DNA from 4 places in the Paenibacillus sp. cl141a genome. Region 1 is predicted to be linked to each of the others. Evidence: predicted binding sites of a transcription regulator. Region 1 holds the regulator's gene; each other region holds the start of a gene.

Region 1 (8,252 bases):
CGAGGATCGTATGCACTTTAGGCATGGCTTCTTTTATCATGCGAATGCCCTCAATCGTTTCCTTGGCTGATCCGATGTACTGCTCGTCACCCGTACCTACAGGGAACACAAGCGTGTCGAAAATAATATCCTCAGGCGAAATGCCGTATTTGTTCACCAAGAGATCATAAGACCGCTGCGCCACCTTGAGCTTGTCGTCGCGATGAATCGCTTGACCGCTCTCATCGATGGTCCCTACGACGACCGCAGCCCCGTATTTGTGCACCAACGGAGTCACATGCTCAAATTTCTCCTCGCCGTCTTCAAGGTTAATGGAGTTAATGATCGCTTTCCCTTGCGAATATTGCAGGGCCAAGTCAATGACCGCCGGATCGGTTGTATCGATCATCAGCGGCACCTTCACCTTTTTGACCACCAGCTCCAGGAATTGGATCATATCCTCGGCTTCTTCGCGATCCGGATCCTGTACGCATACGTCAATGACATGGGCGCCATTCTTGACTTGAGCACGAGCGATCTCGGAGGCTTCCTCATATTTTCCTTCCACGATCAAACGCTTAAATTTGCGTGAACCTAGAACGTTTGTTCTCTCGCCCACCATATACGGGCGGTTTTCCTGCTCGATATATACCGGCTCGATGCCAGACAAAGCCGGCAAGTGCCCGCCCTCAAGCGGACGTGGGGCGAAGCCATCCATCGTTTGTTTTAAAGACCGGATGTGGTCAGGTGTTGTACCGCAGCATCCCCCTGCGATGTTAAGCCAACCTTTTTCAGCAAATGCCCCCATCTTTTGGGCAAGCGATTCAGGGGATTCATGGTATTGACCATTCTCGTCAGGCAGACCCGCATTCGGATAACAGCTGATCGCGCTTCTCGACATTTCGGACAAGGAACGGATATGGTCGCGCATGAACTCCGGACCCGTTGCACAGTTCAGGCCGATGGAGACCGGATTCAAGTGTTCCAAAGAAATGTAAAACGCCTCGATGTTCTGTCCCGCAAGCGTTGTTCCCATCGGTTCGATTGTGCCGGATATCATGATGGGAAGGGTGACGCCTGTCTTATCAAACGCTTGTCGAATCCCAATGCTCCCCGCTTTTACGTTTAGCGTATCCTGCGAAGTTTCGAGCAACAGCGCATCCACGCCGCCTTCAATCAAGGCCACGGCTTGCTCTTCGTAACTCTCGATCAATTCGGCGAAGGTCACGCCGCCGGTAACCGACAGTGTCTTGGTTGTCGGCCCCATCGCACCCACGACATAACGCGGGCTGTCCGGCGTGGAATATTTCTCAACTGCAGCGCGGGCCAGATGAGCCGCTTTCAGGTTGATTTCCCGGGCAAGTTCAGGTATATCGTATTCAGCAAGCACAACGGACGTTGCGCCAAATGTATTGGTTTCAATCAGGTCAGCACCTGCTTCAAGATATTGTTCATGTATTTTTTGAATGACGTCGGGCCGATGAATGACCAGCATTTCATTGCAGCCATCCAGCTCCGGGCCGCCAAAATCTTCAGCCGAGAGGTCCTCTTGCTGGATCATCGTGCCCATGGCACCGTCAAGAATTAATATTCGTTCTTTAAGCACTTCTTGTAAGCTAGGCTTGTTCAACTCATAAACCTCCCCCGAAAACGTTAAATCTTAGTGTATCAGAATACTTTTCAATAGAAAAGTCGAAATATTGCGCAGCTATCGGTACAAATCAACATTTGCAGATGACAAATGCGGTGATGGGGGCTATAATACATATTAATCCAACGGGAGAAAGAGGGTTAAAGCTATGGCAGAAATCGTGATTCGCAACACGAACGAACGCATTACTGGGGAAGAAAATGTTCGGGAATTCCTGAATAACCAAGAGGTTGTTTATGAGCATTGGAATATGGATAAACTCCCGGCAGATCTTCAAGAAAATTTCAAGCTGAGTGATGAAGATAAGCAGCGCATTTTGGACACTTTTGACGAAGAAATTCGCGACCTGGCTGCAAGACGCGGCTACAAAATCTGGGATGTCATCACGCTTTCCGAGTCCACGCCCAATATAGAGGACCTGCTTAAAAAATTCGAAGAAGTTCACACCCACTCGGAAGACGAAATCCGTGCGATCGTTGGCGGTAAAGGGATTTTCATTATTAAAGGCTCCGACGATGTCGGATACTTTAACGTAGAGCTAGAGCCGGGCGACGTGATCTCCGTACCGGAAAACACGCCTCATTTCTTCACGCTGATGGAGAACAAGCAGATCATCGCGGTTCGTCTCTTTATTGAAGAGAACGGCTGGGTAGCTACTCCGGTAGAAGATCCCCAATTCCAATAAGCCTTAAGCGGTTGACTGAATAGGAAAATGGAATAAGGCAGCGCATGATCCGCCCAACGGATGGATGCGCTGCCTTATTTATTGGCTGTGTATGGTGTATTACTCGGTTACCGTCAGTTCCTTCAGCGGCATGGAGTGCTGCCCTCTTGCCGTGACATGGGAAACGATGCGATAGGTTCCCGCTTCCTCGAAGGTTTTCTCCATTTTGTAGACCCCGCCCTGATCATGCTTGACCGGTACCTTTGCCTGAACGCCTCCGCCTTCCAGTGTCACTTCGAATTCCACGTCGTTTGCATCTTCGACCGGGCTGCCGGCTTGTGTTACCTTCGCTTCGATCAACACCTTCTCGCCTGCCTTAATGCTCTCTGGCGTCAGAGAGAGCTCTACGATGATCGGCTCCGCCATCACGTCATCACTGGGCTCCGCCTTGCTGTCATTGCATGCGGCAAGCGCAACCGCCATCAACACCATGGCTGCAATAAAGGCCATCTTTTTCCTGGTCATCCAACCACCTCTTTTACGAATTCATGCTATGTATGATTTATTCACGTAATGGTCCATTCCAAAGAGCGTCATTTTACTAACTCATTATATCGTATTATTCTTTAACTTCTATCTCATGCAGCTTACAATTGTGTGACGTTTGTCACTGCCAACATACTCTTTCCTTTGCAAACATGGCAACCAACAAAAAAACAGCCCCGAATCGCAGCAGCTGCTGCCAGGACTGTTCCTATGTAGCTAATATATCTTGTAGAGTAGTTGTGAGTTCTTCATCACGTCATTTATAAGGACGCCACAATAGCATGCAGCTCGGATAAATGTTTGATCTCAAACTTCGGCTGAATGGCCGGATCATGAGGCCGGTCTACCCGATTGATCCAAACCGTATGCAGTCCTGCGGCATTCCCGCCTTTAATATCTGTGGTCAACTTATCTCCCACCATCACGGCCTGATCCGCTTCAACGCCTAACAGATCAAGTGCATGCTTGAATATGGAAACATCCGGCTTGCCTTTGCCGAAATCACCCGAGATTATAATGTGGTCAAAATAAGGGACCAGTTCCGGAACGCCATCAAGCTTCTCCTGCTGCAAATCCGGACTTCCGTTCGTTAGAAGCAGCAGCTTCACGTTACCCTGCAATTCTTTCAGCACTTCAAAGGTTTCTTCATAAACGTAAGGTCTTGTTCTGCGTTCCGCCGCAAATTGCGCTGCCAATTTCTCCGCCAACGCTTCATTATCAACGCCAAGGCGATGAAGTCCGCGCCGCCAGGATTCTTTGCGGTAAACGGGAGCCAATTCTTGCAGCTTTCGGAATTCGGGCTGGGATCCAGCCGTAAAATTAGCCCACAAGCCCTCAAACGGATTGATCCCGATCATCTTGGTAAACGCAAAAGTATCATAGGATTCATACAATGCTCTTGCTTCCTCACGCACCGCGGCTAAAAGCGCGCCGGCATCAACGCCGGTTGCCGTCGCTCCGGCTCGGCAAGTCACTTCAAACGCTTCTTCTACACTGCGTTCATCCCACAATAACGTATCGTCTAAATCAAACAAAACCGCAGCAATCGGCATTTCTCTCCCACTCCTCATCTACATTGTGATCTACTCTATCGGGTTAGTTGTGCTCCACTGGAATTTGATGAGTCTTTGCAAACTCTTCCAATCTTTCGCCCATGGCTTTGGTATCGTAAAGATTCATCATTCGTGAGAACACCCAGTTGCCTGCTTTTCCCTTGCCTTGGATCACGACGGAACCCGAAGCCAATTTGATTTTCTCGATATCGGATACGGCCAGACGGCGTTCCCGGTTGAACTTCATGGTCGACACGGAGGCGCGCTCAATCTTCAAATAAGGCTTGCGGAGAAATATCATGAGCGCCAACAGGATATACAAGCTGACGCCAACCCAATTCAATACATCATTGCTTCCGCCGGCTGCCTGTGAAGTTGCCGTTCCGAGAAGCGCATACAAACCGGCCAATGCAACAAGCACTAACGGAAGTACATACTTACGACCCTTAAACACGTCATGCTTATCACTAATCGCAGACCCTTGATACGAGGTCAATCCCTGCTTTTTGCGCTGTTTGTTAAGCTGCGACATATTTTTGCTGACTTTTCTTTCCCATGAACGTGACATTTGGTTCCCCCTGAACTCATAATCAAAATGTTTATAAACCATATAAACTTGGGGTAACCGTAATCGATTATCCGAATGACCGGTACCCCAAGTATTATTATGCTATCCTTCTATCTGTTCACGGATCCGCTGAATATAAATCCTTGAACGGTTAATCGACTAGTGCTTTAATCGCGGGCCGCCTTTTTGTTCGTTTTCATCAACCCATTCAATCGATTCCAGCTGTTGTCTAAAGTTACTGCGAATATTGTTAAGGTATATTTCCCGAAGCTCGGCCCGTTCTTTTAGCTCCTCCTCGGTCAACCCTTCATTCTTCTTCTTTCTTGCTAATACATTGATGCGTTCTACCAAAGTATCGATGTCCATGACTTCTCCTCCAATTTCGATATCATGTATAACTAAAACATGTGAAAAAGAGCTTGTCAAGGCAACTGGGCCCTTGCAAGCTCGTCTAAGAATAAATATGAACATATGTTGCGTATAAATGGATACCGTCTATGGAGAGGTAATCCATAGTCATCTATTGTAAACGCGCTATTACGCGTAAAAGATTCAATCTGATAAGCAGAATATGATGTTCAGTAAACAGGAAGCAACCAACAGTACTTGGTGAATATTATGGAGAATGATTGCCTATAGGTTAGGAGCACCGTCAAATCACCAAACCGGCAATGACAGCACTTCTCCAGCCTGTATGTCAGGACCCTTCAATCCGTTCATTCTTCGAATGCTATCCAAATATACGCGCGTATCCATATCCGCCGGTTTATGAAGGGAAGCAATTCGCCACAAGCTATCGCCATATTGAACGATCACCTGCTTCTCTCCAGTCGGCCTCTCTGTCCCACCGGCAAAAACGGAATATGCACCTGTCCAAAAGATGGCCACAATTAGCAGGGTGAACAACAGTTTATTCAAAGGGATCGAAGCTATCTTCGATTTCAAGTAAATGCCCCAATTCTTCGATGATTGTTCTGTTACCACCGGAACGTTCTCATAAATGCTGCGGTATGTACTGTATTTCAACATGGAATCATCATCTCCCAAACAAGTGTTCTCTTATGGATTCATCTTAACACGAACACTTGTTTGATTCAATACCCAAAAGAACATTTGTTCTATTTTTATTTTAGAACTTATGTTTGTACGAACGGTAGTTCTATGTTATAATTTTCCCAAACGTTACTAAATGGGGTTGATACGGCATGTCGAAAATATCCAGCCGCCAGCTGGCGATCTTAGAGTTTATCCGCAACGAAGTTCGTAGCAAGGGTTACCCGCCTTCTGTCCGGGAAATCGGCGAGGCTGTCGGACTAGCCTCCAGTTCTACGGTCCATGGTCATCTGGACCGTTTGGAGAAGAAAGGCCTGATCCGCCGTGACCCTACGAAACCAAGAGCGATCGAGTTGCTTGGCCAAGAAGAATCCGAAAGCGCGAATCTGTTTACGCACACCATTGCCAGAGTGCCTGTCGTCGGGAAAGTCACAGCAGGCGTACCGATTACGGCCATGGAGAACATTGAAGATTATTTCCCGCTCCCGCAGCATTACGTGGGCGACGATAAGGTGTTCATGTTGTCCGTAGTCGGCGACAGTATGATTGAAGCCGGTATTCACAGCGGTGACTACGTCATCGTTCGCCAGCAGCAAACCGCGGACAATGGTGACATTGTCGTAGCAATGACAGAAGAAGATGAAGCAACCGTGAAGACCTTCTACAAGGAGAAGGATCATGTACGATTGCAGCCGGAGAATCCTACCTATGAGCCGCTGCGCTTGAACCATGTAACGATTCTCGGGAAAGTGATCGGTCTCTTCAGGGACGTGCACTAATTTCATAGATTTATGAATAAGAGGTTACCTTCCTTAATGGATGGTAACCTCTTTTTTAGGACATGCACTAGAACGTTCCGGTCTTACGCAACCCTAGAACCAACGCATTTTGCGTAAGATCTAATTGATACCTTCTTTCAGAAACATAATCCGGCGCACCTTCGCCTCCCGGTCCCTCGGTAGACTGCAGAACAAGCTTATTCTCCTTCACCTCAGGGACCGTACCGGGTCTATAATAGGAAAAGTAGGATGCCAAGGATTCATCCTGAAATCGAAGCTGAACGGCTTTACCCGTTTCATGCTCTACGGCGAACGCATAGATTTGTATGCCATGACAGTCCCTATATTGCGGTGCGAGTATAAATACATCGGCATCTTGAAACGGCAGGCGAATCATATCAACCGGAGCAGATGTCGGTTGAATAAATGTAAGACCCTCCAGCGTAGTGACTTCATTTGTACCTTGGTTAGTACTATACTGCACGCTGTAGTTTCCGGTAAACGACCGATCCGTTTCGATCCCGAAGCAGCTCGGTGCACCCAATGTCGTTATTTTTTCCTGTCCAACTGCAATAACGTTTAACCTTCCTTCATCCGTTACCCCTTGTGCCCGGATTGTCTCCTCCCTATAAGGAGGCATAGTCCCTGCTCTCTCTTGTTCCTGACTGCCAAAAGGCAACTGAAAGGCTAATAAAATAATCAGAAGCATGAACCCGCCAGCCAATCCAACTTGTAGGTACTTTCGACGTCTAGGCTTACTGTCGGTGAAAATCACGGACCTATGCACGTTTTTTTTCATTTCGGACGTGAACTTTTCATCTGAAAAGGGAGCTTTTTTAGCCCGGCTGTACCAGTCTGGTTTATCCTCACTCATCGTTCTTCTCCTTCATTAGGTTTTGTACTTTTTTCCTGGCCCGATGCAATCTGGATTTTACGGTGCCTGTCGCAATATGAAGCAGCTCCGCTATCTCATGCATTGGCATTTCATAGTATAAGTCCAGGACCAACACTTCCCTAAGCTTGCTCGGCAAAGTCATAATCATTGCCCATATTTCATCCGTATACTGCTCGTCCAAATATTCCGCTTCCGCTGACCGGCTTGACGAACTGGCGATAAGCTTGTCTTTAAGGATGACTTTCCGAAAGAAAAAAGCCTGTTTGTACCGGAACGCCGTATGTCGCGTGATCGTCAGCAGCCACGTTTTCAGCGTCGCGTGACCGCGAAAGGTATGTATGCCGTAATAGGCCTTAATAAAGGCTTCTTGTGCAATATCGTCTGCCAAGGCATGCTGTTTGGTCAAAAAATACGCATAATTCCATACATCATTTCCATATTCGTTCATGATTTTATCCAGCGTCTGGCTGTCCATGACCGTCATCTGCTTCAAGTATTCGAGCTCCAACCGATTCACCTCATCTAATTAGAGTCATGGAAGCGAGGAAAGGTTCCTTTTTTCGCAAAAAAAGAATCTCCCCGTAGGTAAGGGAAGATTCTATTCTATAAAGTATAAACAATCCGATCTTTCTATTGCGCTAAAATGTTGATATAAAGATACTACTTAACATATCCACTTACAATCCTAATATTGGGCTTCAATATATGAGAACTATACCGACTCACAAATCATGCTGTTTACTAATGAATTTTAAATGCTGAAATCATGTCTGCTCATGTCTGCATTTAAAAAATCCCCGCTGCCACTTGGCAGCGGGGATCCCTCTATTAATACATTGTAATGTACTGATCGCGTTCCCATTGGTGAACTTGCGTTCTATACATATCCCATTCGATCTCTTTCAGCTCGTAGAAGTGAGCCAGCGCATGGTCACCGAGTGCATCCGAGATGACTTCGCTGCGGATCAATTCGTTGAGCGCTTCTTTCAGGTTTGCCGGCAAGCTTGGGATGCCTTCCTCGATGCGCTCTTCTTCCGTCATCACGTAGATGTTGCGGTCGATCGG
Region 2 (8,252 bases), on a different contig from region 1:
GCTCGCGGCATCCTGACGATCGTCAACGATCGTTTCCATACCGATGGAACGGCCAAACAGAAGGATCCGGACCTGATATCCCGGCTCGTCGCTACTCCCGAAAGCCGCAGCCAACATATCAAGCAAATTTTGGACATGGCATCCCAGCATGGTTTCGACGGCGTGGAATTGGATTACGAGAAGGTCCGCAAGGAGGATGGGGCCAAGCTCTCCGCGCTGTACGAGGAGCTGTATGAGCGCCTCCGGGCGGAAGCCCTCTCGCTCCGAATCGTGCTGGAGCCGGGCGTATCCCTGTCATCGCTTAAGCTGCCGGAGGGGCCGGATTATGTCCTGATGGCATACAACCTGTACGGGGGGCATAGCGGACCCGGACCGAAGGCGGATTATGCCATGATCAAGGAGCTGGGGGGCAAACTGCGGCAGCTGCCGGGAGACCATGCCATCGCGCTGTCGGTTGGCGGGTTTGACTGGGCGGAGGATGGCAAGGCGGTCTCTTTAACGGAGAAGCGTGCGGTAGAGCTGGCGCGTGACAGCCCGGACGAACCGAAGCGGGATCCGGACAGCGGGGCCCTATACTTCGAGTACACGGACGACCAAGGCATCAGGCATACCGTATGGTATGCGGACGGAACGACCCTTGCCGGATGGATGGATGCGGCGGGGGAGGCGGGCATTTCGAAGATTGCGATCTGGCGGCTCGGCCAAATGGAAGCAAATACGCTGCAGAAATTGAGCGAGTTTTGACAGCAATCCCATCATGAATGATTTAGCCATAACCCAAAAGGACACCCCGTTGCTTCAATAAGAAGCCGCTCGGGGTGTCCTTTCACGCATGGGAACATTCGGGGGGCAGAGCGCTCGTCATTCTGTCCGTCCCCGCCGGAGGGGGTCAATGAATGAGCTTCGAAGCCTTCGCTTTGCGGATCAGCCCGCTGCTGGCCCGGTTGATCGGCTTCTTGAGCGCGATTCCGATCACAAGCGCGATCCCGGCGAAGACCAGCATGAGCAGCATATCGCGGATGACGATATCCCACAGGATGCCGCCGACGGCTTCCCGCATCATGCTGATGGCATAGGTGAACGGCAAATACGGATGCAATGCCTGGAAGAACGGCGGCGTCATCTGGATCGGAAAGGTCCCGCCAGCGCCGGCCAGCTGCAGCACGAGCAGAACGATCGCCATTGCTTTTCCGACATTGCCGAATACGGACACCAGCGTGTAGACGATCAGCATGAAAACGCAGCTGATCAGCAGCGCAAACAGAATGAACCAGCCGGGGTTCACCACATAGGTTCCCAGCAAATAAATATCGCCTAGGGTAACGAACAGCGCCTGGAACAGGGCAATGGTCAGAAAGGTGAGATAGCGGCCGAAATAAATCTCGATGCTGCGAAAACTTCTCTCTTCCTCATGGACCTCCACGGAGAGCAGGGAAACGAGCAGCAGGGCGCCTACCCACAAGGACAAGGTCGTGAAGAAGGGCGACATCGCGGAGCCGTAGTTCGGGATGGGGTACAGGCGATTCTCTTCCAGCGTAACCGGCTCGGCAAAAAACTGGCTTTCGAGCTCGAAATTATTTTTCAGCAGATCGATAACCTCTTGGATATCCCCTTCCGCTTCCATCTCGCGCAGCCGGTTGGCCAACTGCGTAATCCGAAGCTCCGCCTCCGGCAGACGATTTTGGGCGAGCTGCACTTCTTCGCCCCCCACTTTGAGCCCTTTCCGGGCATCTTGGAGCAAACGCTGGATGTCGGGGACGCTGGCAAGCGCCTGGGTCAATTCCTGCTGAACGCGCTTGGCCGTACCTGCGCCCTTGGTGAAGGCCTTGCTTATCGCCGGGCCGATTTCGCTGTCGTACCGGCTTAGCAGCGCGTCGGTCAGCCCCGTAATGTCATCGGTCAGCTTCTTCAGCTTATCGATGGAATCCGCAGGTGCTTCCTCCCCCCGTTCCACGGCTTGAGCGATGGTTTGGAACACGGCTTGAGCCGAGGTCCATCGTGCGGCAATGTCCTCGAGCTTGTCCACCGCGGAAGCCGCCGCCGGGGAGATCGAGCCCAGCCGCTTGAACAATTGCCCCAGCCGGGCCGCGGCTTGCGCTGCAGTCTCAGCGCGCTCTTTCGCAGCGTTCAGGCGGCTGGCCAGCTCCTTCGGGTCGATGCCTTTTTGCCCTAGCGCGTCCAGCACTTGCGAAAGCCCTCCGGTGGCTGCACCCAGCACCTCCAAGTCCTGCCGCAGCGCAGGTTCCAGCGATTTCGAGGCCCCTGCGGCCTGATTCGCGAACTCCGCCAGCGCACCGGCCATTTCCTTGCCGTCCGCGGCAATCCCTTCAAGGCGGGGCAGAGCGGCATCGGCCTGCTGAACCAACCGGTTGGCCAGCTTGATATCCTGCTGGGCCGTGCTCACCGCCTCGTTGAGCTCGGGAAAGCTTTTTTCGAGCCGGAACAGCAAGTTTCGTACTTTGTTGATCGCAGGGAGCTGGTTCTCGATCTCGATCCCGAGCGTGTTAAAAATCTCGAAGATGGTGCCGTTGGCGGTTTTGATGAAATTTTTGCTGACTTCCTCCACGACGGCAGATGCCCCCTGGGCCGTCACCTTGGGCGAAATGGCGTTGATTTTCTCGTTCGTGTAATAGAGGATCTGAGCCTTGACGGGCTCATTGGTCAGTACGGTGCCGATCCGGGCGGAGAAGTTCTCCGGAATGACGATGGCGGCATAATCGGTGCCGCGCCGCACCCCCTGTATCGCATTCTCGCTGTCCTCCGTAAACCGCCACCCCAGCTTCTCATTGTGATGCAGGGACTCCACGATTTCTTTGCCCAGGTTAATGGGCTGGTCGCGAAGAGTGGTGCCTTTATCCAGGTTGGCAACGGCAATGGATACACCTGAGGTTTGGCCGTAGGGATCCCAGGAAGCTTCGATGTTAAACCAGGCATATAGAGAAGGAAGGAGGGCAAGACCCCCGATGATGACGGCTGCAGCCCAATTGCTGACGATTCTACGGATATCGGCAGAATATATATGGAAAATATTCTTCATGAGCGCTCCTGTCTTGTACGTAGTTGGAGCTAGTATGCCGCCAAATCCGTGCCAAGATACGAAACGAGCCGATCCTTTATCTCTTCCTTGAGAGAAGGCCGATCGCAGAGCAGGCTGCCTTCATACCCGCGGCACAGATAATGCACCTGCAGCCATTCCTCGGAGGTACGGCCCTTGCTTTGAATCCGGATGCCGCGCCGCTTCATCTGCTGTTGAATGGACCAGGCTTGTGCCGAAATCCCTTTTTGGATATGCTGCAGATTTAAAATATAGATATCGGCCATTTTGAGCTTGAGGGTCTTGAGGATTCCAATATCCCGTTCGAGAACAGACTGAAGCAGGTCATGCAGCAGATAATCTTTGATCAGGGCTTCGTCTTCGACCGAAGGCGGAGGAGGAGTGGAAGGTTTCATCATAAGAGACACATCCCCGGACATGAAAAAATACAAGAACATACGTTCTATTATATACATGGTATGCCATCCTTATTCGGCCTGCAACCATTAATTTCTGGCATTTGTGATCACCCCCGGTGGATTCATGGCGGCATATCGTTTACACTCCTGATAACTGCATTTTTTCGGGAGGAGATTAACCATGATACTGCATAAAGGCGAAATATTGTTCCGGCAAGGGGATAGCGGGGATCATTTATATCACATTCGGAGCGGATTGTTTAAGGTGACCCGTCTGCATGCCAACGGCAATATGGTGCTTTTCAATATTTTATATCCCGGCGAAACGGTACCCCATCACTCGCTGATCAGCCCGAAGGAAACGCATGGAACCGCGATCGCGCTGATTCAGAGCGAAGTGGAGGTAATATCGGCAGAAGCTTGGTATCGACAGCTTCAAGAGGATCCGCAAAAACCGCTCGAGGTTGCCAGGTTGCTGCAGGAAAAGGTGAGGTTCATGCAGATGCGGCTGGATCACTTAACCGTGGGCGGGCCGGCGGAGCGGCTGGAGCTGCTGATCCAATGGCTGGATGAGTATTCCCAAGGGATACATTTGACCGAATATTTGACTCAGGAAGAGATCGGACAACTGATCGGGGTAAGGAGAGAAACGGTAAACCGGCTGCTGCGAGAGCAGGGCAAGCACGTTTAGCCCATATCCCTTTGCCGACGCCTGAACCGGCTTTATACATAGGTTTTATAGAACCCTGAACGAGCATGCACGGACAGAGCAATGAGTCGATGCACCCTTCGCGGCTGATCGATGCCGCCGGAAGGCATCAAACCAAAAAGGATGCCCCCCATGCAGAAGAAGGGCATCCTTTTTGGTTTTGAGATACGGTTAGACTAATATTAACTTTCCAGCGTACCGGCCGGACCAAAGAATTCATAGTGGATCCGGTCAGCAGGCACCTCCATCGATTTCAAATGGCCGTTCACGGCACGCATGAACGGAACCGGCCCGCAGAAATAGAAGTCGGCTTTCGAATCGACCGTTTTGCGAAGAAACTCCAGATCGATGTAGCCGGTTTGGTGGCAAGTGTCTTCCGTTTCCGGCTGTTCATAAATGACGTACGTGCTTAGCTGCGGATGCTGCGAGGCGAGCTCATCAATATGCAGCTTCATTGCGTGCTGACTGCCGCATTTGGCCGCATGGATAAAGGTTACTTTCCGTTCAGGCTGATTCAGCAGCACGGATTCCAGCATGGCCACCATCGGAGTCAAACCGACGCCGCCGCTGATCAAGGCAAGCGGAAGATCGGAGTCCGTATCCAGCGTAAAGGTACCGGCCGGAGCCGTGACCTCGAGAACGGTCCCGACCTCGGCATGACGGTGCAGCCAGTTGGAGACGATGCCGGCAGGCTTTCCATCCAGCTCGTCTTCGCGTTTCACCGTAATTCTGTAGTAAGGATATCCGGGTGCGGACGAGAGGCTGTAATGACGATTATGATAATAGGCTTCGCCCTCAGGTTTTACCCGAAGCGTGATGTATTGGCCGGGTAGATAATCGGAAATTTCCCCGCCGTCCTGAGGTACCAGATAAAAGGAAGTAATGACGGAGCTTTCCTCCACCTTCCGGTCAATGACGAAATTACGGTATCCGCTCCAGCCGCCGGTTTTGTTTGCGGCTTGCTGGTACATATCCGCTTCGATGCCGATAAAGACATCGGCAATGACGCCATAAGCTTCGGCCCAAGCCTCGATAATTTCGGGCGTTGCGGCATCGCCAAGCACATCCTTCATGGCGCCGAGCAGCGTTTCGCCGACGATCGGATAGTGCTCCGGCAAAATGTTTAATGCCCGGTGCTTGTGTCCGATTTGTTTAACAACCGGGACGATCGCTTCAAGACGGTCGATATGGGCCGCGGCTGCGTATACGGCATTGGCCAGGGCAAAGGGCTGTTTTCCTTCCCTTTGATTCGCATGGTTGAATATGTTAAGAAGTTCCGGATGATGATGAAACAATTTTTGGTAAAATGCGCTTGTGATCGCCGTGCCGTGGGTTTCCAGAACCGGCACGGTCGATTTAACGACCTCAATCGTACGTTGGCTTAACATGCAGACTCCCCCTTGATTCATAAGATACCTTAGTCGAATTGGTGTTCCCTTTTAAGTATAGACAGGCGATAAAGCCGCTCTTGTGATTTAAGTCACATCGGATTTAGCGAATATGTGAACAACATTTTTAGGCGAGGGAGGTTCTTAAAGCCGGATTTTTTACATATTCCATATAGAGATTCCAATTCATTCAAGCCTGCTGTTTAGCTTGTATGCCAACTGTGTTATAATAATGTTAGCACTCTAACTAAAACGAGAAAGGATCAGGATACCATGTGTCCCCGAAGGACGAATCCCCAAAGGACGATTTGGAAACGTTATGATCTCTCATACACATAGCTTCCTTTGTAGAGCGAAGTCGGACGTCTGAAGACAAGGACGGTCTCTACGAAAGGATGGGAACTATGGTTCGAAGGATGAACTCCTCCAGGTTGCCTCAAGGTAGAGATTGGCCTATGTCTGACCAATCTACTACGACAAGAGGGATCCTGTATGAGGAAAAGACAAAACACATTTATCACCATGTCAGCGATGTTGTTCGGAACGTTTTTAATGGCTTTTACGTATTATCACATTAATTTTCACAATCATTTGACCGAAGGCGGCTTTGTCGGCCTTGCGCTGCTTGGCAAGTATGCGCTTGATATTCCGCCAGCATTGAGTATGGTCCTTATGGACATACCGGTACTGCTGATTGCCTTGTTCATCAAGGGCCGGAAATTCATTTTCAATACCGTTGTTGCGGCGAGCATGTTCACCTTGTTCTACGCATTGATCGAGCGGTATTCCACGCTGGTTATCGATCTGAATCATAACTTGCTGGCAGCCGCGCTGCTGTCCGGATTATTGACGGGCTTTGGAGCCGGCATCGTGCTCCGCTATGGCGGGGCGACAGGCGGCGACGACGTAATCTCCGTGCTGTTCAGCGAGTGGAGCGGGCTTAAGGTAGGGACGGTGTTTTTCCTGATGGATGCCGTAGTACTGCTATTATCGCTATTCTATATGCCACTGGTTGAAACCTTATATACTATATTAGCCGTATCGATTGCCGGGCAAGTGATCACCATCACAGTGACGTACGGTACCGAGAAAGCGGAAAAGAAACCGGTTCGGAAGGCGGTCCGTGCCCCAAGCACTCCGGTTACTCCGAAAACAGCGCAGCATACCGTTAGCGGCCGTTCATAATGCGGTCCCAATAAAAGAAGCTCACCCGCATGTAGGGTGAGCTTCTTTCATGTGCTTGATACGCTTACTTCTCGTCCTTGGGGTGGTTCTCGTCCCACTCCTGTGCCTTGGCGGTGGCGATGGCGATGGCACGTCCCTCATCGTAGTCCTCCTCCAGCAAGGCATTGGCAATTTCCACGGCTTTATTCCTCACCCGCGGCTCCAGATTTTTCATGGATGGCGGGTAATCATTTTTGCTCCAAGGCATGGTACGATCCCTCCAATTCAACTGTTCATCGTATGTACTGTATATTACCCCGTGCAGCCAAATTGAATAAACGGGTTCAACCACACCCCATAAAAAGTGCATTGCCCCTTCAAGGGCAATGCACTTGGAAACTTGGATTTTATTCGAACAGCTGCAAATACTCGCCGTAGCCTTCCTTCTGCATCTCTTCCTTCGGCACAAACCGGAGCGCAGCGGAATTGATGCAGTAACGGAGCCCGTTCGGTCCGGGCCCGTCGTCGAACACATGGCCGAGGTGAGAGTCTCCTTTTTTGCTTCGTACCTCGGTGCGGACCATCATGTGGGTGAGATCCATTTTTTCCTTGATGTTGTATTCGCGAATCGGACGGGTGAAGCTCGGCCATCCGCAGCCGGCGTCGTATTTGTCCGTAGAACTGAAGAGCGGCTCGCCGGACACGATATCAACGTAAATGCCTTCCCCGTGATGGTCCCAATACTCATTGTGGAACGGGGGTTCGGTTGCGTTGTTCTGCGTCACTTCATATTGGATCGGCGTCAGGCGCTGCTTAAGCTCGGCGGTATCCACAGGCTCCGACCAGTGCTGCTCAATGAAATCCTCCCGTCCGGAGCCTTTGCGATAGCGTTTGTAATGGCTCGGATTTTTCTTGTGGTAATCCTGATGGTATTCCTCTGCTTCATAGAAGGTGCTCGCCGGGATGATCGGCGTCACGATCGGTCCGTCGAAACGTCCGCTGGCCGCCACGGCCTGCTTGGATTGCTCCGCAAGCTCGCGCTGCTCCTCCGTATGGTAAAAAATAGCCGTCCGGTAAGATGTCCCGCGGTCATGGAATTGTCCGCCCTCATCCGTAGGATCGATTTGCTGCCAGAAAAGCTCGAGCAGCTTCTCATATGGGAAAACTTCCGGGTTATAGGTGATTTGAACGGCCTCATAATGGCCTGTGGTATCGGAGCATACCTCTTTATAGGTCGGATTTTCCTTGTGGCCGCCAGTATAACCGGAAACGACCTTCAGAATGCCCGGCAGCTCGTCAAAGGGAGAGACCATACACCAGAAGCAGCCTCCCGCAAAGGTAGCCAATTCGCTTGGGGTTGAACGATTATTCATCTATTATCCCTCCATCGTTTTATAACAATATAAAATGTAAGTCATATTGTTATTATAATCATTTTGGTCAAGGAAACCAAAATATTGCTCCGATTATGTCGTTCTCCCCTTATACCACCGGAAAGCGGCCATGAACAAAGCGGTTAGCAGCATAAGCGCTGCCGC
Region 3 (8,252 bases), on a different contig from region 1:
AAGTCATCGGTCATCGCAAGAAAACGATCTCTTCACGCGGTCGGGTAACTGTGAAAGCACGTCGGTCGATGTTTTTCTTAATTACGTATATGACCCTTGGCGGACATGCATGCCTATTGCAATAAACCAGGGGATTACTTTAAGGAGTGAAATACAGTGCCATCGGTTATTTTGGAGCGCAGTCGAAAAAAGAGACTGGAGCAGGGGCACCCTTGGGTGTATAAAAGCGAGATTGCTTCTGTCGAGGGCGAGCCCGAGCCGGGCGATATCGTATCGGTGTTCAATCACCAAGGCCGTTTTCTTGCCTCCGGGTATTACAATCCGCAATCGCAAATCACCGTGCGCACCGTTTCGTATGAACCGGTCGAGGCGATGGACAAGGCTTTTTTCGCCGCCAGATTTCAGGAATGCCTGAAACACCGGGAGCGGTTTATCGGAGACGAGAACGCCTACCGGCTGGTATACGGCGAGGCTGATTTTCTGCCGGGGCTGATCGTGGACCGTTTTGCCGACGTGCTGGTCGTGCAGCTACTGACGCTGGGCATGGACCGATGCCGTGCGGACATCGTGGACGCGCTTGTCGAAGTGGTACAGCCGAGAGGAATTTACGAGCGCAGCGACGTTTCCATCCGGGAACTGGAAGGGCTGGAACAGCGCAAGGGAACTCTTTACGGGGAGTGTCCCCGCCACGTCGTCGTGACGGAGAACGGCTTGAAGATCAAAGTGGATATCGAAGAGGGTCAGAAGACCGGATATTTCTTTGATCAGCGGGAGAATCGGGCATCCATCAAACCGTTAATGACCGGTTGGGGAAGCCGCAGCGGGATTACGCTTCAGGCCGTGGAGCGGGACGGTGAGAAGAAAACCCTGCCGGTAAACAAAAGCGGAAAAGAAGTTATGTTCCCGTATTGGGACGGCGCAACGGTGCTGGAATGCTTTTCGCATACGGGCAGCTTCACACTGCATGCATGCAAATACGGCGCCAAGAAAGTCACCTGCCTGGACATATCGGAGCATGCCATCGAAAGTGCCAAAGAGAACGTGGAATTGAACGGATTCCAGGATCGCGTGGAATTTGTGGTGGATGACGCCTTCCAATATTTGCGCAGCCAGGTAAAGGGTTTGGAAGAGCGCGAGCAGCGTGCCCAAGGGGACCCAAAAGTGGATACCTCGAAACCGTTGACCGCGGGCGGGGGGCGATCCTGGGACGTGGTCATTCTGGACCCGCCGGCGTTTGCCAAAACCAGGTCGGCCGTCAAGGGAGCTTGCCGCGGGTACAAGGACATCAACCTTCACGGCATGAAGCTGGTCAACGAGGGCGGATATCTGGTTACGGCAAGCTGCTCGTACCATATGCGGCCGGATTTGTTCCTGGAGACGATCCAGGATGCGGCGAAGGATGCCGGCAAAATTCTGAGATTGGTGGAATGGCGTGCGGCCGGCAAGGACCATCCGCAAATTCTTGGGGTCGACGAGGGACATTATTTGAAATTCGCCGTCTTTGAAGTGCGCAGCAAATCAAAACTGTAGACATCCCGGTTTGGCGGTTCATGTAGAGGATCTTGCAATGGTGGATAACCACGATGGCAGGGTCCTTTTTCATATGTCCGAAATCGTTGGGAATGGGAATTAAATCCAAACGTATGTTCCACCAATCAGGACTTATGTTATACTAGTAATCAGCATCTTTTTTGATAGAGTCGAACCATCACGCAAGATTTGACATACATTTTTGATCTTGAACTGCTAGATTCAAAGGGCATGATTTCACCGGATCAGCAGCTGGTTTTGAAGGTGAAAGAGTCTCTTTCGGCAAGATGTAAAGGAGGCATAGCATGAGCGTTCAATTTGTTATCGGCAGGTCGGGCAGCGGCAAGAGCACGTCGATCCGCCAAGAGATGATCGAACGGTTGGAGCATAATCCCAAGGGGGATCCGATGATCCTGATCGTTCCGGAGCAAGGGTCCTATGAAGCGGAGCACGCGCTCGTCAATGCGGGAGGCATTCGCGGAATGATGCGCGCACAGGTGCTTAGCTTCCGCCGTCTGGCTTACCGCGTCATGCAGGAAACCGGCGGAGCCGCGAAAGTGGCGATCAGCGAGGAAGGCAAGCGGATGCTGCTGTATAAAATTCTGCGGAGGCGCAAGGAAGAGCTCCACATGTTCGGCGCCTCGGGAGAGCAGCATGGCTTTGTCGGCAAGCTGAGCGAGTTGTACACGGAAATGAAGCGCTATTGCATTGACGCCTCATGCGTGGAGGAGCAGCTGGGACAGATGGTATCGGGCTCTGGGAATTCACCGATGCTGCGGCGGAAGCTGGAGGACATCGTAACGGTCTTTCGCGATTTCGAGCTTGAAATTTCACGGTTTTACATGGATGAGGAAGACACGCTGGTCTCATTGGCTGAGGGTGTGGCCGAATCGGAATATATCAAGCGTGCCGACATCTGGATCGACGGCTTCCACGGCTTTACGCCGCAGGAGTACCGGGTGCTGCGGGAGATCATCGCACATGCCAAGCGAGTGACGATCGCGCTGACGCTGGACAAGTCTTACCGGAACGGGACGGTTCCGCATGAGCTGGATCTCTTTCATCCTACTGCGGTGACGTACATAAAGCTCAAAGGGATTATCGATGAGATCGGGCTGGAGGCGGAGCACCGCATTCTTCATCCCGATGTTCTGCCGCGGTTTCAGGCATCTCCCATGCTTGCCCATCTCGAGCGCGGTTATGATCGGAAGAGACGCTGGGTGGAACCGGATGAAGGCCCGGACACAGCGAGCAGTCCAAACCGCGGGTGGAAAGGTCTGCTTTTACACGCTGCCAGCCATCGCCGGGCCGAAATCGAAGGAGCTCTGCGCGAAATGCTGCGGCTGGCACAGGAGGAAGGGGCAAGATACCGCGAAATGGCTGTTTTTGTCCGGAATATGGGGGACTATGAGCATCTGATGGGTCCTTTGTTCAGGGAATACGGCGTTCCTTATTTTCTCGATCAGAAGCGGAGCGAGCTTCACCATCCGCTGGTCGAGTTCGTACGCTCTGCGCTTGATGTCATCGGACGCCGGTGGCGTTATGAGGACGTATTCCGCTGCGTGAAGACGGATCTGCTGCTGCCGCTGGACGGTTCGCTTACCCGTGAGGACATGGACCATCTGGAGAACCATGTGCTGGCCTCCGGAATCCAGGGCACGCGCTGGACGGACGGCCGTCCCTGGAAGGGAGTTCCAAGCCTTTCTTTAGAAGAAGGGGAAAGCGAGATCCGCAATCAGGACGGCATGGCGGCGATCGAGTACGCCAGGAAGGTGATAACGGAACCGCTGCATGCGTTCGAGAAGCGGATGAAAAAGGCTGCGAGCGCGATGGATCAGAGCACCGCTGTCTATCGGCTGCTGGAGGAGTGCGCTGTGCCGGAGAAGCTGGAGCTGTTAAGCCGGGCTGCACTGGATGCCGGGCGTCCTGAGGAAGCCCGGGAACATCGCCAGGTATGGGGGGCCGTGCTCGGCCTGCTCGACCAAATCGTCGAGATGATGGGCGCGGAGAAGCTAAGCACCGAATTGTTTACCGGCGTGCTGGGTACGGGACTTACGGAAATGAAAATGGCTCTTGTGCCTCCGTCTCTGGACCAGGTGCTCATCGGCAGCATGGACCGGACGCGGACGGGCGGGGTGAAATATGCTTTCCTTCTCGGCATTAACGACGGCGTGCTCCCGGCCCAGTTCCAGGATGACGGCATCCTGACGGAGCCGGAACGGGTTCAGCTTGAAGACCGCGGGCTGGAGCTTGCCCCGAGCATATCCCGAAGACTGCTGGATGAACGGTTTCTGATCTATAATGCGCTGACTTCGGCCAGCAAACAGCTGTGGGTCAGCTACCCTGCAGCGGATGATGAAGGCAAGCCGTTACTGCCATCCGAGGTGGTGCGGCATCTGAAGCTGATGTTCCAGCTGGAAGAGGAGCCTTTGTTTCCAAGACCGCATGCCGGGCAATCGGCCCTTGAGCAGGAGGGTTATGCGGTCCGTCCGGACAAGACGCTTGCTTATTTAGCGGGCCGGCTTCGCGACTGGAGGAATGGGGAGGAGATCCCGGATTTGTGGTGGCATGTTTACAACTGGTATGCGGAGCAGCCGGGTTTGCGGCCCCGCCTCACGACCATGCTCTCCTCCTTGTCTTACCGGAATGAAGCCAGGCCGCTCAAGCTGGAAACCAGCAGACAGTTGTACGGAACGAAGCTGCGGACAAGCGTATCCCGGATGGAGCGCTTTGTTGCCTGCCCGTTTTCCCATTTTGCCTCCCATGGGTTGAAGCTGAGAGAGCGGCAGCTGTACAGGCTTCAGGCTCCCGACATCGGACAGCTGTTTCATGCTGCCTTGAGCAGCATGGCCGTCAAGTTCCAGTCGCAGCATCGAAGCTGGGGAGACCTGACCGCCGAGGAATGCCTGCGCGAAGCGGAAGCGACCGTGGATCGGCTCGCACCCATGCTGCAGGGTGAAATCCTGCTCAGCTCCAAGCGGTACGGCTATATTTCGCGAAAGCTTAAAAACATCGTGGGCAGAGCGTCGGTCATATTGGGAGAGCAGGCGAGGCGCGGCAAATTCGAGCCGATCGGCCTTGAACTTGATTTCGGTCCCGGAAAGCCGCTGCCGCCCCTGGCGTTCGAATTGCCGAACGGGACCAAGATGGAGATTGTCGGGCGCATAGACCGGGTCGACATGGCTCGAGGCGAGCATGGCATCATGCTTCGAGTCATTGATTATAAATCGAGCCAGAAGGATCTGCGGCTGCATGAGGTCTATTACGGCCTATCCCTGCAGATGCTGACCTATCTGGACGTGCTGCTGACGTTTGCGGAGGAATGGCTGGGCGAGCAGGCCCTGCCTGCGGGAACCTTGTACTTTCATGTGCATGATCCGGTATTGCAGTCCGCCAACGGCATGACGCCGGAGCAGGCGGCGGAGGAGCTGCTCAAGCGCTACAAAATGAAAGGCCTGCTCCTGGCAGACCTCGAAGCGGTGTCCCTCATGGATTCGTTCCTTGAAAAAGGGCACTCTGCCATCCTGCCCGTCGCCGTCAAAACGGACGGCAGCTTCTACAGCAGCGCGGCCGTGGCAACGCCTGACCAGTGGGAGACCCTGTTGTCCGCCGTGCGGGAGAACATGCTGAACATCGGCTCCCGCATCACAGGGGGCGATGTCGCGATTAAACCGTACCGGATACAGCAGGAGACCGCCTGCACGTTCTGTTCTTTCCGGCCCGTATGTCAGTTCGACGACGCGATTGAGGGCAGCGAATACCAGCTGCTGGGCAAACCGGGCAAAGATCAGGTGTGGGATATGCTTGGACATCCGAAGGGAGGAGAGAGCCGGTGAGAGAGATGATAGCAAAACCCGAGGGAAGCATGTGGAGCGACGACCAGTGGAAAGCCATTGCGCTGTCGGGCGACGATATGCTGGTTGCAGCTGCGGCAGGTTCAGGGAAAACCGCCGTGCTGGTTGAACGGATCATTCGCAAAATCCTGGACGATGCCGCAGGGTTCAGCGTAGATCGGCTGCTTGTGGCTACCTTTACGAAAGCTGCCGCTGCCGAAATGCGGGGACGGATCCGGGAAGCGCTGGACCGTGAGCTGGACCGGGATCCGGACAATGAGCATATCCGGCGTCAGCTCGCTTTGCTTGGCAGAGCGTCGATTACAACGCTGCACTCCTTCTGCATGGAAGTCATTCGGCGATATTATCAGTTAATACCGCTGGATCCGGGATTCCGCATCCTGAACGAACATGAGGCGGATTTAATGCGGCAGGATATGCTGGAGGAGCTGTTCGAAGAGAAATACGGAGAGGCGGAGGGGGACCCGGAAAACCGGTTTCTGCGCTTGGCGGACTGGTTCAGCGGCGAGCGAACGGACGATGCGCTGTACCGTCTCGTGCAGCGTCTATACGATTTCTCCCGCAGCCATTCATGGCCGTCGCATTGGCTTAGGGAGACAGCCGCCGGCTTTCAGGTGGCCGATACGGAAGCCCTCGGTAACACGCCATGGGTCCAGAGCATCTTGGCTGATGCACGCCTGGCTTTGAACGGAGCGGCAGGGCTGCTGCAGCAAGCCAAGGCCATTGCCATGCAGCCGGGAGGGCCAACACCGTATGCGGACAATCTCGATGAGGACTTGCGACTGGTGGCTTCCCTGCTGGAGGCCATCGATACTTCGCCGTGGGAATCGTTGTACGGCATTTTCCGCGAGGCGTCTTTCGGCAAGCTCAAATCCGTTCGGAAGGATGAGGTGCTGCCGGAGCTGCAGGAGCAGGTCAAGGAACTGCGCGACAACGTGAAGAAAATCGTAAATGAGCTGAAAAATGCATTGTTCGGCCGTCCGGCATCGGAGTTTTTGCGGGAGCTTCACACGGCAGCGCCGCTGATGATGGAGCTGGCCGAGACGGTGATCGCGTTTGGCGAGCGATACCGGGAGGCCAAGGCGGCAAAAGGCATGGTCGACTTTAACGACCTTGAGCATTACTGCCTCCATATCCTTCGCCATCCCGATTCCGTGCCGGGCCATATGATGCCTTCCGATGCGGCGATGGAATACCGCGAGCAGTTTGATGAAGTGCTGCTGGACGAATATCAAGATACAAACAGCGTGCAGGAAGACATCGTACGATTGATTTCCCGGGAGATGCCGGGCAACCGGTTTATGGTCGGCGACGTGAAGCAGAGTATTTATCGGTTCCGTCTGGCGGAACCGGGACTGTTTCTCGATAAGTACAAGACGTTTTCTTCCGGGACAGGCACGTCCCAAACAGGCATCCGAATTGATCTGGCCCGTAATTTCCGCAGCCGGATGGAAGTGGTGGACGCCGTCAATTTGCTGTTCCGGCAGATCATGAACGAATCGGTAGCCGAGATTGCCTATGATGAACGGGCCGAGCTTGTATGCGGAGCTTCTTTTCCGGAACAGGAAACGAACGGAGGCGCGAATCCCTACATGCCCGAAATGCTGCTGATCGACCGTGCCGGAAAAGGTCCGGAGGAGCAGTCCGATGAATCGGCTTCCGAAGAGGACGGGGTTCTGCTTGAGGCCGAGGCGCTCGAAATGGAAACCGCCCAGCTGGAAGCCCGCGCCATCGCCCGCAAAATCCGCGAAATGACAGGCGAAAGCGGAAAGCCGCTCATGGTTTACGATAAAGGGTTGAAAACGATGCGGCCCGCCGGGTATGGAGACATGGTCATTTTGCTGCGCTCCGCCATGGTCTGGGCACCGTTAATGATCGAGGAGTTAAGGCAGGAGGGAATACCGGCATTCGGCGAGCAGAACAAGGGATACTTTCAGGCTACGGAAGTGGAGATCATTTTATCGCTGCTGCAGGTGATCGATAATCCGCGGCAGGACATTCCTTTGGCTTCGGTATTGCGCTCGCCCCTTCTTGGATTATCCGAGGAAGAGATGGCACAGGTGCGCCTGTGCGCGAAAGGGACTTATTACGATGCGCTGAAGGCGGCGGTCTCGGTAAGCGTCGCGCCGCCGGTCATGGATCCGGCACGCCCTATGGGCTTCGTCGACGGAAAATGGACGCCGGGCGCAGGACTGGAAAGCCTGGCCGAAGCCGCCGCCGGTCATGAACTCGTAGCAGGCAGCCATCTTTCGGATGCCCCGCTGACTTCGGAGGTCCATGCTATCGAAATATCGGCGGAGCTGGGCGCCAAACTTGGATTGTTTATGGATCGGCTGCAGCGCTGGCGGCAGGAAGCGCGTCAGGGAAGCCTGAGCGATCTGATCTGGGGGATCTACGGCGAAACCGGATATTTGGATTGGGTTGGCGGCTTGCCCGGCGGCAAGCAGCGTCAGGGCAATTTGACCGCCCTATATGACCGGGCCGTGCAGTATGAACAGGACACAGCCTCCAGAGGGCTCTTCCGTTTTCTGACCTTTATCTCGCGTCTCCGCGAGCGCGGCGGGGATCTTGGCACGGCCGGAGGCACGGAAAGCCAGGGCAACGCGGTGCGCCTGATGACCATTCACAAGAGCAAGGGCCTGGAGTTTCCGGTCGTGTTCGTGGCGGGATTGTCCAAAAATTTCAACCAACAGGATTTGAACGCCCCCTTCCTGATGCATAAGGAGCTTGGCTTCGGACCGAAGTTCGTGGATGAAGGCATGCGCGTAAGCTACCCGACGCTGCCAAACCTGGCGATTCGGCGCAGATCGCAGCTGGAGCTGCTGGCCGAGGAGATGCGGGTGCTCTACGTTGCGCTTACAAGGCCGA
Region 4 (8,252 bases), on a different contig from region 1:
TCTGGTGCCGAACAAGATTATTGACGGAGGGATTACCGGAATCTCGATTATGGTTTCCCATATCACCGATATTCCGCTGGGTGTATTCCTGACTTTGTTCAATCTTCCGTTTTTGTTTATGGGATATAAACAGATCGGAAAAACCTTTGCATTATCCACGCTGTTCGCCGTATTGGTCATGTCCGTCGGCACTTATTTCCTGCATCCCGTCGATCCGATCACGATCGATCCGCTGCTTGCGGCCGTGTTCGGCGGCGTGCTTCTCGGAATCGGGGTCGGCCTTGTTATCCGGTCCGGCGGTTCCTTGGACGGCACGGAAATCGTGGCCATTCTGATCAACAAGAGAACGCCGTTCTCCGTCGGCGAAATCGTGATGTTCATCAACGTATTCATTCTAGGCAGCGCAGGTTTCATTTTCGGCTGGGACCATGCCATGTACTCGCTGATTGCGTATTACCTTGCGTTTAAATTGATCGATATTACCATTGAAGGCATTGATCAATCCAAATCGGTTTGGATTATCAGTGATAAGCATAAGGAGATCGGTGATGCGCTGACCCAGCGTTTGGGACGCGGCGTAACCTACCTCGAAGGCGAGGGCGCTTATTCCGGAGACAGCAAGAAGGTTATCTTTGTGGTTATCACTCGCCTGGAAGAAGCAAAGCTCAAATCCATTGTGGAAGACTGGGACTCCCAGGCCTTCGTAGCCGTCGGCAACATCCATGATGTGAAGGGCGGCCGCTTTAAGAAAAAGGCAATCCATTAATACAATCATTTCAGGCTCCACCCGGTGCGAGAGTTAGCGCGGGCGGAGCCATTTTTTGTTTAAAGAGTATCGGCTTGCAGGCGCAGCGCCTTCTTCTCGCGCAAATAATGGCGAATGATTCGCGACATGGCCTGCACGGCGGCGGATTGACCGACGGCCTGGTTCACGGTTCCGGTGAAATAGAGGCCCGACTCCGGGTGATGGAAGGCAAATGCCCCGGATTGGCCCCAGTGGCCGATGAGTCCGCGTCCCAGACTGAAAGGAGATAGCGGCTGTCTTGAAATGCCGATGCCATAGAAGAAGGGGCCGGGAGCAAACAGGAAGTTCCACTGCCTCTGGAGCTCCCCCAAATCACCCAGCGGAAACAAATCCCCGTTAAAAAAGGACCGCAAAAACGTCATCGTTTCCCTTGCCGTGGAGACGATCCCGCCCTCCGCACCGACTGATGCCATATACAAGGGAAGGTCCAGTCGCTTCTGCTTGTAATGGAACGGAACGGGGGACGCATCCTCCGGGTCATGATAAAAATAGGTTTGCGTCAGCTTGAGCTTGTCGAAGATGTATTCCTGGAATACGGCCTGAATGGATTCGCCCTTGATATTCTCGATGATTTGGCCAAGCAGCCGATAGTTGGTGTCGGAATATTGGGCTTTTTTCTGCTGTCCCGGTTTGAATTTAGGCGTTTTCCTTTTGGCCGCGGCCAGGACTTGGTCCAGGCTCCAAGCTCGATCCTTCCCGGCGATCAGATTCGAGAAGACGGTTTCCGAGAAATAGTCCGGGATGCCGGACGTATTGGACATCAAATGCTGAACGGTGATTTCTTCGCCGTAATCCCTGTTCTTAAACCTGTGGAGCCCGGTCATAATCTCTTCGGGCAGGTGCTTGCCAATGGGATCATGGAGCTCCAGCCGCCGCTCGGCGCGTAATTTCAAGAGTACGGCAGTCACGTACAACTTGGTCACGCTGGCAATGAAATAGCGGTCGTCAGGCTGCATATCACCTCCGCTGCCGACTATGGACAATGACCGCTCCTGGTCCTCGACGCACATCACCGTGCTAAACACATTTCTTTTATTGGCGATTTGAGTCACACATGCATCCAGAACCGCTTGTTTCAGGGGTGTTCCCATTCCCGTTCTACCTCCCGCGAACCGTAATTTTTCGTTCTTTTAGTTAGATTCCGTTCTCCTCACGTTTCCGAGCACGCGCAGCACGTATGAACGCTTCAGCGGCTTCGTCCATCATATTCATCATCTGCTCGTCATCCACGTTCTTCGTGAACAGATCGTTTGCCACCATGACGCAGAGACCTGTCTGAAACACCTGCATGTTCAATAAAATAGATTGCAGCTCCTGATCCGAAAATCCGCCGAGCTCCGGATCCTGCCTCATTAATCCGATCACCTCGCCCAGTTGTTCCGGCGTATTCTTCATATGGGGATTGTCCTTCATCATGAGGTCCGGATAAAGCACGGGATATTCCTTGGCAAAGCGGAGACTTGCCATGCCGATATCCCGGAACGGCTGTCCGGATTGCTGCTCCATGATCATGCCTCTGGCCACATGGAAGGCTCTTTCGACGACCTGCTGAAGCAGTTCCTGGACGTCGTTGAAATTGACATAGATCGGCGCGATGGAGCTGCCGAGACGTTCGGCTACTTTTCGGATCGTAATGGACTCGATGCCATCCGTTTTGGCAATGTCGAACGCGGCTAGCACGATATCTTGTTTGGTAAACTTCGTTTTTGGTGCCATGATGTCTACAGCTCCTTAAGTTATTCATATGTAGAACGATCAATATATATCACTTGATATATATTGATTATAATGAGTAATTGGACCGATTTCAATCCGATTCTCATGAAGCGTTCATGGAATCATGATTTGTAAATCCAGTAAAACCCACTTATAATAAGAACATATGTTTGTTAAAATAAAGAATAATGACATAGAGCATGGCAGGTCCAGGGAGGAGGAAGCGGAATGGCTCGTACGCAATATGAACGCATAACCACCAAGCAAACATTAAACCGAGTGAAGGAAGAGCGGATGCCCTTCGATTGGTCCATCAATCCGTATCGAGGTTGCGGACATGGCTGCAGCTTTTGCTACGCCCGCGCATTTCAATCGTTTATCGGGATGGGAGCGGAAGACGAGTTCCAGCACCATATTTTTATGAAGTCGAATGCGGCGGAAGCGTTGGAGAAGCAGCTGTCGAGCGCGGCGAGGAAGTTTAACTATGACATTGAAGCGATGCGGAGATCGATCGGACAGGTGACGATCGGAACGGCAACCGACCCGTACCAGCCGATCGAGGGCAAGGAGACCCTTACGCGGGAATGTCTGAAGCTGCTCGCTAAATACCGCATTTCTACCAGCATTACGACGCGTTCTCCGCTCGTATTGAGGGATTTGGATATCTTGACCCGGATGGAGAACGTGTCCGTCAACATGAGTCTCAACACGCTGAGCGGGGACGTCATCCGGAAGCTGGAGCCGGCATCGCCTCATCCGGAGGCCAGGCTTGATGCGATTCACAGATTATCGGCTGCTGGCATTAGAACAGGCTTGTTTGCGGCGCCTGTGCTGCCCTTTTTGACGGACGAGGAGCCGGAACTGAAGGAGCTCTTGTCCCAGGCAAAGGGAAGAGGCGTTTCCTTTGCGATGATCTCCTTGCTGAGACTGTCGCGCGACGTGAAGAAATGGTACCTCGAAACACTGAAATACCACTTCCCCGAGGTGGTTCAATCCTACCGCGAGTTATATGGACAAGGGGCTTATGCGGAAGAGCATTACGTTCGTTCCTTCAAGTCGATGGCGTCCAGGCTGTTGAACGAATATGGGCTGAGCGGATTGACCATGGGGGCACCTGCTGCCGTCAACCGATCCGGACCGATTGCAGCCTCGGAGAATGATACATCGGATGAAGGGGCCAACGATAACCCTGCGGGGGAATGGGCTGCTCCTGTACGTCCAAGGAAGCTTCCTCAACCGGCGGCCCCGGTTTCCGGAGAGGAACTAACTCCCGATGTTGAGCAGCTATCCTTTCCTTTTTGACGCTGCCTTACCCTTTGGCTTCAGATGCCGGATGACATTTTCGATCGGTTGGGGCGGCAGGGTCTGCAGCAGGTCGCCCTTTTCCCTCAGCCGTTCTTCGATGTTCAGCAGGTGAAACTCCGTGGGAGAAACGTCCTGGCGGACTTCGTCCCACGTGAGCGGCGTGGAGACGGTCCCGAGCCGCCGGGCCCGCGGGGTATAAGGAGCGGCGAGCGTCCTTCCGCTGTAGTGCTGAAGATAATCGAAGTAGATTTTATCGCCGCGGTTCTTCTTCAGCCGCTCGATGGTGAACAGCTTCGGGAACTTCTCCGTCACGTATTGGCCCACGAATTGGCCAACCGTTCGAAGTTCATCGAACGTTACGCCTTCCGGAATCGGAACGATGATCTGCACTCCGGTCGCTCCCGAGGTTTTCGGGACGGAGGACAGGCCCAGGGAGCTGAGCACGTCCCCTACAATGGCCGTCGCCTCCATAATCCGGGGCTCCTCCGGGAGCGTGGGATCCAAATCGATCATCCATTCGCAGGGCAGATGGCTGCCTGCCAGATGCAGGGAAGGGTGAAACTCAAGCGCAGCCAGATTCCCCAGCCAGAGCAGTTCCGGCAGCCCGTTGAGCAGCACGTAGTTAATATTTTCGTGCACATAAGTCTGGACAAAAGGCGGCAGCGGCTCGGGTGCATTTTTCTGGTAGAAGGATTCGCCTTGGGCTCCGTGCGGGTACCGGATGGTCGTGAGCAGCCTGCCCCGGCAGTACCGCAGCAAGAACGGAGAGATGGCCGCAAGCTTTTGCAAATACATGGCCTTGGTAATGCCGGCCTCCGGCCACAGCGGTTTGTCGGGATTCGTAATTTGAATCTCTTGCCCCTCGATCGTCAGGGTGCCTTTAATGGTACGAGCCATATGGTTTACACCCCCTCAATCGATACGAGTTTGGGATGGCGCATCATGCCATCCTGGCTCCACTCGAGAAATGTGACCTGGACTGATAAAGGCTGGTTAAGCCAGGCCAGCTGTTCTTTCTTCAGGTCGGTATGGAGCGATCTCCATATCGCGTCGGCACGATGGTTTTCGGCATATTGCAGCAGTTTCTTCTTCGTTTGCTCATTGAGCCCCAAGGAAGCCCGGCCGATGTAGTTCCCCTCGTCGTCTGCGATGACGAGGCTGGCTACGCGACCTTCCCTGATGATCATGGCGACGGCGGAGGCTGCCATGTTCACGGCAATTTTCTTTTTGTACCAATCCCGATGCTTTTTGCCCTCACGGTAAGGCGAGGAGAGGCGCTTCATGACAATGCCCTCCCAACCGCGCTGTTCCGCCCAGTCCCATAACGGTTCGCCTTCAAGAAACAGATCGGCGGTCAGCAGGCCTGGAATGTCGGAAACCGTCCCCTTGAGACGATGATGACGTTCCAGATAAGGCAGCTTGCGCAAGTCCTCGTCGCCATCCACCAAGAGATCGAACAGCACATAAGTAAACAGAGGAGCGCTCGTACTGACCGTACGCGAACGCTCCCGCTGAAGAACCTTCTGAAAGACGGGGCGGCCAAGCTCCGGATGAAAATACACGACCTCGCCATCCAGGAGAAGACGCCGATCCTGCAGGACGGATAATGCCTGAACGACTTCGGGGTACAGGGATGTTTTGTCGAGCAGCTTGCGGGAATACAGGGATACGCGATTCTGGTCAAGCCCGGCCAGAATGCGTACGCCATCCCATTTCAGCTGATAACCCCAATCTTCGCCGGTCGTAATCTGATCCGTCGAGATCGGAGCCATCGGCTCTTTCGGCAGCAAATTCTGCATCTGTCCCATGCGGCTTTAGGATGGGGAATCGGTTTTCTTGGATTTGGTCGTCCGGCGTTTCGGTTTCGGAGCATCCGCGTCAGCTTCCCCGCCGCTGACCTTGGCTGCAGGCTCTTTGGCAGCGGTCTTCCGGGTCGTTTTACGCGGCTTCGGCTTGGTGCCCGGGTCCGTTCCGATCGGCTTTACGGCCTCGATGCTGGCCTGAAGGGCCGCCATCAGATCCACGACGTTGGTCTCCTGACGGGCAGGGGCAATTTTGATCTCTTCGCCGGACACTTTGCTGTTGATCAGGTCCAGCAGGCGTTCGCGATAATCATCCGTATATTTTTCAGGGTCGAAGGGAGTCGACAACTGGTCAATCAGCAGTTTGGCCATATCCAGCTCCTTGGCGTTGACCTCGGTTCGCTCAGGCAAATTCGGGACCTGCGAAATCGGCCGGATTTCATCCGGGTAGAAAATCGTCTCGATCGACAGGCATTCATCCAGCACACGAATCGCAGCCAAACTGCTCTTGGAGCGAATGGCAATTTTTGCGATGCCGATTTTGCCGGACTGCTTCATCGCTTCCAGCAGCAGCCGGTATGCATTGGCACCTGCTTGATCCGGCGAGAGATAGTAGGTCTTCTGGAAGTAGATCGGATCGATCTCGGTCAGATCGACAAAGTCCAGAATGGTGATGTTTTTGCTGTTTGCTTCGGCGAGCTGATCAAGCTCCTCTTTTTCGAACAACACGAATTTCCCCTTCTCGTACTCATAGCCCTTCGTAATCTCCTCCCAGGCAACCTCCTCTTCACATACCGGACATTTGCGGATGTAGGAGAGCGGGCTGCCGCACTCCTTGTGAATGTACCGCATCGAAATATCCTTGTCTTCCGTAGCCGAGAACATCTTCACCGGCACGTGCACCAGACCAAAGCTGATCGCGCCCTTCCAAACCGTATGCATTCTATGAAACCTCCTATCAAGTTCTAATATGTTTTGGGTATGACCATGTAGTAAGCTCAATAAACGACGACTATAAATTTTTGAACTACCTCTAGTAGTGCGTGTTCAAAAAGGTCGGTTTTCAGCACCGAGGCTTATGCTTCCGATGAGCGTTTTTTCAAAACGCTTCAGTTGGATGAAGCTAGGGACGTCAGGAGCGGAGCGTACGTTTTGGGTACGTGAGCACCGGAAGGCCCGGCTGAATTCAAGATTCGATGCCGAGCTGCTTCCTGATTCGCTTCGTGATCAAAAGCGGACTTTTTGAACTACCTCTAGTAGTGTGCCCAAAAAAAGACTCTAGTATGAGTTATAGCTCAGGATTGCATAATTAGAACCTGTTTGTGGCATATTGACGATGAACGCTGCCTGTAAAAGGAGGTAATCTTCTCATGATGGAGTCTAGAGAAACCGAAACGTCGGAAGAGATACAGAAGGACAGAGCCTCGGACCATTCCGCATCCGAACCGGTGAACGGCGACATGGTGGATTGGAACAGCCTGACCTCGGAGGAGAGCGAGATCTCTCGGGAATCTACCATGTTCGATATTGACCGGATGATTAACGAAGGCCTTGGCGGAGGCAATGTCACGATGGATAACGGACTGATCGGCCCATCCACCACCGACACGATGGAGGTCGTGGACGAATCGCCAAGAGAACCGGAAGAAGGAGGATCATAACGTATGGAGATGCAGCGCGCCGTGGAGATTTTTAACTCCAAGGATACCTACAAGGTGAACCTGGAAGGGGAGCCTGTCTGGATCGAGCAGATCGATCCGCGGAACGGGATGGCTACCGTTCAGGTTGGTTCCCGTCCGACCAATACGCTGACGGTGAATGTGGACCGGCTGAAGGAAGGCGAATAGCCTGATTAAAGGGGCTAAGCTTCCTTACGGAAGCTTGAAATGGCATGAAAACACACCTTGTTCGGGGTTCCGTACTGTCGGAAACCGGATAAGGTGTGTTTGGTTTGCGTATATTTAGCCGTTAACGCAGCCCTCTGAAAAATAATTGGATATCATCCATCAGCAGATCAGGAGCTTCCAATGCGGCGAAATGGCCGCCCCGGTTCTTGCAGCGGATTGGGAGGACCGATATAATGAAGATCAAGTATTTTGAGATATGGGCAAACTAAATAAAGGGTGGGTTATCAGTGAATAATGGCCGTACGGAGGGCCGGTTTCGAATGACTTCAAGCAGTCTGGAGGAGACGGAGCAGCTTGCTGCTTGGCTGGCCGCGAGGGCGGAGGCGGGGACCGTCATCGGTCTGGACGGGGATCTTGGAGCAGGAAAAACGGCATTCTCCCAACAATTTGCACGGCATCTTGGGGTGAACGGGGTTGTGAATAGCCCGACGTTTACCATTATTAAAGAATATGAGGGGCGTCTGCCACTCTACCATATGGATGTATACCGTTTGTCGGTCGATGAGGCGGATGAGCTTGGGCTGGACGAATATTTTTATGGTGACGGGGTTTGTCTCGTGGAATGGAGCAGCCTGATCACCGAGCTTATGCCTGAGCAGTATCTTCATATCCAGCTGGAAACGACGGGCGAAACGAACCGGATCATCACGCTTTCAAGCCAGGGCGGGCCTTATGGCGAGTGGTGCCGGGATTTGAATGAAAAATGGGGTAGCATGA

Evidence for each region. Region 1 encodes LexA, which represses DNA repair genes until DNA is damaged. Its sites were predicted from a motif close to CGAACATATGTTCG; they were not measured.
Region 2: BMX45_RS18955 (YhjD family protein) is a predicted target of LexA. The motif match lies at 3,486-3,499, and genes of this name have one in related genera.
Region 3: addB (helicase-exonuclease AddAB subunit AddB) is a predicted target of LexA. The motif match lies at 1,637-1,650, and genes of this name have one in related genera.
Region 4: BMX45_RS05930 (SPL family radical SAM protein) is a predicted target of LexA. The motif match lies at 2,681-2,694, and genes of this name have one in related genera.

Annotation. Positions count from the first base shown of each region.
Region 1 covers NZ_FNZO01000008.1:228,628-236,879, forward strand. The annotation lists gene metH (methionine synthase) at 1-1,609, opposite strand, end outside; gene BMX45_RS21500 (cupin domain-containing protein) at 1,779-2,315, shown strand; gene BMX45_RS21505 (FixH family protein) at 2,415-2,819, opposite strand; gene BMX45_RS21510 (HAD family hydrolase) at 3,101-3,892, opposite strand; gene BMX45_RS21515 (hypothetical protein) at 3,936-4,460, opposite strand; gene BMX45_RS21520 (DUF896 domain-containing protein) at 4,620-4,826, opposite strand; gene BMX45_RS21525 (LysM peptidoglycan-binding domain-containing protein) at 5,118-5,489, opposite strand; gene lexA (transcriptional repressor LexA) at 5,666-6,292, shown strand; gene BMX45_RS21535 (hypothetical protein) at 6,360-7,166, opposite strand; gene BMX45_RS21540 (RNA polymerase sigma factor) at 7,159-7,695, opposite strand; gene glnA (type I glutamate--ammonia ligase) at 8,016-8,252, opposite strand, start outside.
Region 2 covers NZ_FNZO01000006.1:301,718-309,969, reverse strand. The annotation lists gene BMX45_RS18965 (glycosyl hydrolase family 18 protein) at 1-744, shown strand, start outside; gene BMX45_RS18960 (YhgE/Pip domain-containing protein) at 890-3,037, opposite strand; gene BMX45_RS18955 (YhjD family protein) at 3,067-3,453, opposite strand; gene BMX45_RS18950 (Crp/Fnr family transcriptional regulator) at 3,635-4,144, shown strand; gene hmpA (NO-inducible flavohemoprotein) at 4,345-5,550, opposite strand; gene BMX45_RS18940 (YitT family protein) at 6,043-6,735, shown strand; gene BMX45_RS18935 (DUF2188 domain-containing protein) at 6,800-6,982, opposite strand; gene msrA (peptide-methionine (S)-S-oxide reductase MsrA) at 7,122-8,087, opposite strand; gene BMX45_RS18925 (TVP38/TMEM64 family protein) at 8,181-8,252, opposite strand, start outside.
Region 3 covers NZ_FNZO01000009.1:46,605-54,856, reverse strand. The annotation lists gene BMX45_RS22005 (class I SAM-dependent rRNA methyltransferase) at 157-1,530, shown strand; gene addB (helicase-exonuclease AddAB subunit AddB) at 1,836-5,366, shown strand; gene addA (helicase-exonuclease AddAB subunit AddA) at 5,372-8,252, shown strand, end outside.
Region 4 covers NZ_FNZO01000002.1:177,885-186,136, forward strand. The annotation lists gene BMX45_RS05915 (YitT family protein) at 1-766, shown strand, start outside; gene BMX45_RS05920 (serine hydrolase domain-containing protein) at 826-1,896, opposite strand; gene BMX45_RS05925 (TetR/AcrR family transcriptional regulator) at 1,940-2,521, opposite strand; gene BMX45_RS05930 (SPL family radical SAM protein) at 2,750-3,823, shown strand; gene ligD (non-homologous end-joining DNA ligase) at 3,806-4,723, opposite strand; gene BMX45_RS05940 (ATP-dependent DNA ligase) at 4,729-5,634, opposite strand; gene BMX45_RS05945 (non-homologous end joining protein Ku) at 5,641-6,570, opposite strand; gene BMX45_RS05950 (hypothetical protein) at 6,999-7,289, shown strand; gene BMX45_RS05955 (H-type small acid-soluble spore protein) at 7,293-7,475, shown strand; gene tsaE (tRNA (adenosine(37)-N6)-threonylcarbamoyltransferase complex ATPase subunit type 1 TsaE) at 7,796-8,252, shown strand, end outside.